DNA from 2 places in the Saccharopolyspora sp. NPDC000995 genome. Region 1 is predicted to be linked to the other one. Evidence: riboswitches for the same ligand, from Rfam matches in the RefSeq annotation. Region 1 holds a riboswitch; the other holds the start of a gene.
The links. Region 1 has a riboswitch for glycine ahead of gcvH (glycine cleavage system protein GcvH). Riboswitches for the same ligand answer to the same signal wherever they lie in the genome.
Positions count from the first base shown of each region.

Region 2: linked by a shared signal. The riboswitch ahead of gcvT (glycine cleavage system aminomethyltransferase GcvT) and the one ahead of gcvH (glycine cleavage system protein GcvH) in region 1 are both predicted to bind glycine.

Region 1 is NZ_JBSFLZ010000061.1:2,348-5,747, forward strand. Features, by position in the region: gene ACWDKQ_RS20165 (L-serine ammonia-lyase) at 1-1,190, opposite strand, end outside; gene gcvH (glycine cleavage system protein GcvH) at 1,218-1,589, opposite strand; glycine riboswitch at 1,640-1,738, opposite strand; glycine riboswitch at 1,739-1,843, opposite strand; gene ACWDKQ_RS20175 (PucR family transcriptional regulator) at 1,957-3,400, shown strand, end outside.
Region 2 is NZ_JBSFLZ010000009.1:75,156-78,555, forward strand. Features, by position in the region: gene glyA (serine hydroxymethyltransferase) at 1-700, opposite strand, end outside; gene gcvT (glycine cleavage system aminomethyltransferase GcvT) at 726-1,829, opposite strand; glycine riboswitch at 1,945-2,046, opposite strand; glycine riboswitch at 2,047-2,154, opposite strand; gene ACWDKQ_RS05505 (acyl-CoA dehydrogenase family protein) at 2,438-3,400, shown strand, end outside.

The DNA.
Region 1 (3,400 bases):
GACGCGACCGCGTTGCGCTCGATGCATGGAATCTGCACCAACCCACCAATCGGGTCGCAGGTCAACCCGAGGTTGTGCTCCATCGCGATCTCCGCTGCGTTCTCCACCTGTCTCGGCGTTCCACCCAGCACCTCAGCGAGCCCGGCAGCAGCCATCGAACACGCGGAACCCACCTCGCCCTGACAACCGACCTCCGCACCCGAAATCGACGCGTTCTCCTTGAACAACACGCCGACCGCACCCGCCGCCAACAGGAACCGCACGACACCAGCATCATCCGCGCCAGGCACGAAGCGCGTGTAGTAATGCAGGACCGCAGGAACGATCCCGGCCGCACCGTTGGTCGGTGCGGTCACCACCCGCCCACCAGCCGCGTTCTCCTCATTCACCGCCAGCGCGAACAGCGTGACCCACTCCAGCGGATCGTCGCGCTCGGTCAATGAAGCCGCCAGCTCCGCCGCCCGACGACGGACCTTCAGCCCACCGGGCAGCTCACCGGAGTTGCGGCAGCCGTTGTGAACGCATTCACGCATGACCTGCCAGATGCCGTGCAACTCCTTGTGCACGGCATCCTCGCCACGCCACGACAACTCGTTCGCCAGCATCACACCGCTGATCGGCAGCCCCGACTGCTCGGTCCGCGCGAGCAGTTCTACACCCGTGCGGAACGGGTACCGCACCGCGGTCTCGTCCGGTTTGATCCGATCAGTGCCGGTAGCGTCTTCGTCAACGACGAAGCCACCGCCCACCGAGTAGAACACCGCGCTGTCCAGCTCGGCATCATCGGCACCGAACGCGGCGAAGCGCATCCCGTTGGGGTGCAACGGCAACGACTTGCGCCGGTGCATGACCAAGTCACGGTCTACGGTGAACCGGATCTCCTGCACCCCGTCCAAACGCAACCGCCCGGACTCCCGGATCTCGCTGACCCGGCCTTCCACCGCCGCCGGATCAACAGTCTCCGGACTGTGCCCCTCCAAACCGAGCAGCACAGCCTTCGGACTACCGTGCCCATGCCCGGTCGCACCCAACGACCCGAACAACTCCGCCTTGATCCGCTCGACCAGCGGCAACCGCCCCGCGCTGTGCAACCGCTGCACGAACAACCGCGCCGCACGCATCGGACCAACCGTGTGCGAACTGGACGGCCCAATACCCACCGAAAACAGGTCGAAGACGCTGATCGCCATTGACCGCCTCCTACCTCGCCTGGCCCACTACTGCGCGATCAACTCGGCGTACTGCTCAGCGGTGAGCAGCGAACCGGTGCTGGTCGGGCGCACATCGAGCAGCCATCCGTCGCCGAATGGCTCCGCGTTGAGCAGCGCCGGGGCGTCCACGACGGACTCGTTGAGCGCCACGACCTCGCCGGTCACCGGCGCGAACAGGTCGCTGACGGACTTCGTGGACTCCAGCTCCCCGCAGGCCTGGCCCGCTTCGATCTTGTCGCCCACCTCGGGAAGCTGCACGTAGACGATGTCGCCGAGCGCGTCCGCGGCGTGCTGGGTGATGCCGATGCGGACTACTTCGTCGCGGTCCTCGATCCACTCGTGCTCTTCGGAGTAAAGCAGGTGCGCAGGCAGGGACATGTTGGGAGGCTCCAAGGCTGTCAGGGGGCACTCGTGCCCGTGGTGGCTGGGCCTCCCCCTCTGTTGCGGAACCTGAGAGCTTCGCCGCAGGTCATCGCGGCTTGCACCGTGGGTGGAGCGTCGATGCGACGCACGCTTTCCAGAGTTGCCTCGCCCGAACGGTCATGGGTGCCTGAGAGTTTGTGGGGAGTCTTGCTCCTTCGGCGCCCTGGGAGCTCGGCGTGAGCTCGCAGGGTCTCTCCCGCACGGGGTCGACGGCCGGTATGCGATTGTCGGTGTGCTCAGCAACGATAAACGGGCCAGCTCTGGTGTCAATGCCCTCCCCCACCACGCCCGGAGGCTGCCCTAGGCATTCAGGAGGCCAGTGATGCTGGAGATCCGGGCACTGGTCGAGCGCGTCGGCCCTACACTGCTGCGCACCGTGGTCGCCCCGGAACCGAGAGTGTGCGTCGGGGACGTCGTCATCGCCGAACCCGATCAGCCGCCGACGGCGGCGGGCGGCGATCTCGTGCTGGGCGTGGGCATCTCGGACAGCGAGCACGCGGTGGCGCTGACGAGGAATTGCGGCGCGAAGGGTGCAGCAGCGGTGCTGCTCAAACCACCGATTTCGGCGGACGACGCGGTGGCCGCGGCAGCCCGGGCCGCGGGGGTGGCGCTGGTCGAGGTCCGGCCTGGAACGGCGTGGGCGCAGTTGGTGTGGCTGATCCGTGCCGCGCTGGCCGGGACCGAAATCGAGGAGGCCGACGCACCCAGCACCGGGGTCGGGGACCTGTTCCGGCTCGCCGACGCGGTGGCGGACGTGGTGGACGCGCCAGTCACCATCGAGGACGCGCGCTCCCAGGTCCTGGCCTACTCCGCCCGGCAGGACCTCACCGACCCGGCGCGGGTCTCGACGATCATGGGCCGGAGGCAGCCCGACGACGTGCTCGCCAAGTTCCGTGCCCGCGGCACGTTCCGCCAGCTCAGCAAGGGCAGTTCGGCGATCTTCGTACCCGCCCAGCAGGACGGCACCCTGCCCCGGCTGGTGGTGCCGATCCGGATGGGCGGCGAACTGCTCGGCTCGATGTGGGCCGTGGTCCCCGGCGAGGTCTCCGAAGAGCGCTCCACCGCGTTCGCCGACACCGCACCTCTGGTTGCACTGCAACTGCTGCGGTGGCGTGCGGTGGCGGACGGGGCACGCCGCCGATCCGCCGAACAGGTGCGGCTGCTACTGGAGGGCGGCGAAGGCTGGCGGGCGGCAGCGAACGAACTGGCGGTGCCCGCCGAAGCGCACCGAGTCGTCGCCATCGAAATGCCCCCGTCCGCCAGCCCCGCGGAGGGGCACCGGTTGGCGATGTGGGAGTGGATCACGCGCGGGATCGGGCGGCGCCCGCTGGTCACCGAGATCGGCACCATGCTCTACGCACTGGTGCCCGACCGGGGGCGCGCGGGCGGCTGGCCGGATCTGCGGGCAGCGCTCACGTCCCACGACGTTTCGCCGCGCCCGCTGATCGCGGCGGGCACCGCGGTGGCGGTCGCCGAGCTTTCCCAGTCGCGGTCGCAAGCCGAGGAACTGATCAGCCTGCTGCGCGCCGGCCAACTACAGCAGCGGGTGGCGGTGTACGAGGAGAACTGGCATCTGCTGGTGCTCAGCCGGATGGCCGGTGCGGCGACCGACGCCGGTATCGGTGCCCTCGGCCCGCTACCGGTGCTGCGCGAGCACGACCGAACGCAGGGCACCGAATACCTGGCCACGCTCCACGCGTGGCTGCGCCACCCCGGCGATCCCCGGCAGGCGAGCCGCGAGTTGCGCGTGCACCCGAACACCTTCC
Region 2 (3,400 bases), on a different contig from region 1:
TCTTGTGCGTGGTAGTGGTGACGACATGCGCGTGCGGCACCGGGTTCGGGTGCAGCCCGGCGGCCACCAGACCGGCGAAGTGCGCCATGTCGACCATCAGGTAGGCGCCGACCTCGTCGGCGATCTCCCGGAACCGCTTGAAGTCCAGCTGCCGAGGGTACGCCGACCAGCCGGCGATGATCAGCTGCGGCTTGTTCTCCCGCGCCAGCCGGGCGACCTCGTCCATGTCCACGCGGTGGTCATCCGCGCGCACGTGGTAGGGCACCACGTTGTAGAGCTTGCCGGAGAAGTTGATCCGCATGCCGTGCGTGAGGTGACCGCCGTGGGCCAGGTCCAGGCCCATGATCGTGTCGCCGGGCTTGAGCAACGCGAACATCGCCGCCGCGTTGGCCTGCGCCCCGGAGTGCGGCTGCACGTTGGCGAAGGAGGCCCCAAACAGCTCCTTGACGCGGTCGATGGCCAGCTGCTCGACGACGTCGACGTGCTCGCAACCACCATAGTAGCGGCGCCCCGGGTAGCCCTCGGCGTACTTGTTGGTCAGCACCGAGCCCTGCGCCTCCAGGACCGCCTGCGGTGCGAAGTTCTCCGAGGCGATCATCTCCAGCGTGGTCTGCTGGCGGTTGAGCTCGGCGCCGACCGCCGCTGCCACCTCGGGGTCCACCGCGGCCAGCTGGTCGTTAAACAGGTCCGGTGTCGACATTGTGTTGCCTCCTGGTTCGATCTCGTCAGGCATTGCGGCGGTAGAACGGCAGCTCGACGACCTGCACCGCGACGTTTTTGCCGCGGATGTCGACCTGCAGTTGGGTGCCGGGTTCGCTGTGCGCGCGGTCGACGTAGGCCATGCCGATCGGGTGGCCGAGGGTCGGCGACGGGGCACCGCTGGTCACGACGCCGATCTCGGCACCGTCGGCGTCCAGCACGCGGTAGCCGTGCCGGGGCGCCCGGCGTTGGTCGGTCCTCAGCCCGACCAGCGTGCGCTCGGTGGGCTTCTCCGCAGCGGCGGCCAGCGCGTCCTTGCCGACGAAGTCGCCGGGCTTGTCCAGCTTGACCACCCGGTCGAGGTTGGCGTGGAAGGGCGTGAGGTCGGTGGACAGCTCGTTGCCGTACAGCGGCATGCCCGCCTCCAGCCGCAGCGTGTCGCGGCAGGACAACCCGGCGGGCTGCAGGCCGTGCTGCGCGCCGGACTCGGTCAGCGCCTGCCAGACGGCCTCGGCGTCGCCGGGCGCGGTGAACAGCTCGAAGCCGTCCTCGCCGGTGTAGCCGGTTCGCGCCAGCAGCACGTCCTTGCCGGCGACCTGGCTGCGGTAGCCCGCGTAGTACTTGACCTCGGCGAGGTCGGTGTCGGTCAGCGGGGCGAGGATGGCGACCGCGTTCGGGCCCTGCACGGCGATCAGCGCGTAGTCGTCGGAGACGTCCTGGTGCTCGGCGTCGAAGCCGTCGAGTCGCTCGGTCAGTTCGGCGGAGACCACGGCGGCGTTCGCCGCGTTGGCCACCACCAGGAACTCCTGCTCGTCGAGCCGGTAGACGATCAGGTCGTCCAGCACGCCGCCGGTGGCGTTGCAGATCATCGTGTAGCGAGCGCGACCGGGCTTGATCGCGGAGGCGTTGGCGACCAGCGCGTAGTCCAGCGCCTCGGCGGCCTGCGGGCCGCTGATCCGGATCTCACCCATGTGGGTCAGGTCGAACAGGCCGGCGTTGTTGCGCACCGCGTTGTGCTCGGCGGTGTCGCCGGAGTAGCGCAGCGGCATCCGCCAACCGGCGAACTCGGTGAACGTCGCCCCGAGGGCTTCGTGCACTCGGTGCAAGGGCGTCTGTCGTGGCGACGACATGGTGAGACTCCTCCTGGTGGGCGCCGGTCGGCAGTCGAGGGCCGGTCAGCTCACTGCACCCAACCTTATCGGGGGCACCTCGACCCCGGCCTGCGCGGGCTTGCGCTGGTCGGGCGGTCTCCCCGGAGTCATTGGCCTGAGAGTTTCGCCACCCCGCGAGGGGCAGCTTGCACCGTGGGCGAGAAGCGCGTTGCTCCTGCTTTTCTCCGTGTTCGCCTGGTGTCGTGCGGTGCCGGTGCCTGAGAGTTTGCTGGGGAGTAATTGCTCCTTCGGCGCTCCGCTCTCCGAGGTAGCTCGGGGTTGGAGTCTCTCCCGCACGACGTCATCGGCGCGGTATTCGGTTGTGCGAACGCCGACGCTACGAACCGAACGTGACCGGAGTCAACCGGGGGGCGCAGTGATCTCATTCGGCAAGCTCGCGGTGCTGCTTCTCCAGGCCGGCGTCGTCCGGGAAGCCGCGGCTGGAGGACCCATCGCCGAGCCGGAGCACCGAGGTACTTCGCGAGGCGTTCGATCATCGGTCGCGTAGCGCTCACGTCGTCGGGGCGGTCTTAGGCTGCCATAAGGGACGACGTTAGTTAGGTGGTTGCACCGAAAGGAATTCGGCGATGGTCGACTTCTCGCTGTCCGACACAGAGCGTGACATCCGCGACTGGGTGCGCAACTTCGTCCAGCGCGAGCTGGTGCCGCTGGAGCCCGAGGTGCTGCGGCGTGAGCGGGGCGGGGAACGTGGCCTGACCAAGGACGAGCAGCGGGAACTGCAGGACAAGGCGAAGCAGGCCGGGTTCTGGGGCGTGCAGACGCCCGAGGAGTACGGCGGCATGGGCCTGTCGGCCGTGATGACGGCGCTCATCGAGGTTGAGCTCGGTCGCACGTTCGTGCCGTTTCGCTTCGGCGGCTACGCGGACAACATCCTGTACTACGCCAACGACGAGCAGAAGGAGCGCTACCTGCTCCCGACGATCGAGGGCACCCGCAAGTCGTGCTTCGCGATCACCGAGCCGGACGCTGGCTCCGACGCCAAGAACCTGCGCACCACCGCCGTCAAGGACGGCGACGAGTGGGTGATCAACGGCGAGAAGACGTTCATCACCGGCGGCATCGACGCCGACTTCGTGATGGTCTTCGCCGTCACGGACAAGGAGAAGGGCGCCAACGGCGGGGTCACCTGCTTCCTGGCCGACCGGGCCGCGGGCTGGAAGTCCGAGCCGATCGCCATCATGGGCCCGTGGGAGCGGCAGCCCGCCGCGCTGGTGTTCGACAACGTGCGCGTTCCGGAGCGCAACGTGCTCGGTGAGGTCGGCCACGGCTTCAAGCTCGCCATGCAGTGGATCGGCCGCGGCCGCTACCTGCTGCCCGCCCGCGCCCTCGGAGCCTGCGAACGGCTCGTCGAGATGGGCATGGAGTACGCCAAGACCCGCGAGACGTTCGGCAAGCCGATCGCCGAGCGCCAGGCCATCCAGTGGATGATCGCCGACTCCGCCGTGGAGATCGAGGCGCTGCGCTGGCTGGTGCTGCAGGCGGCCTGGCAGGTGGACCAGGGCATGGACTCCCGGCATGCGCAGTCGGTG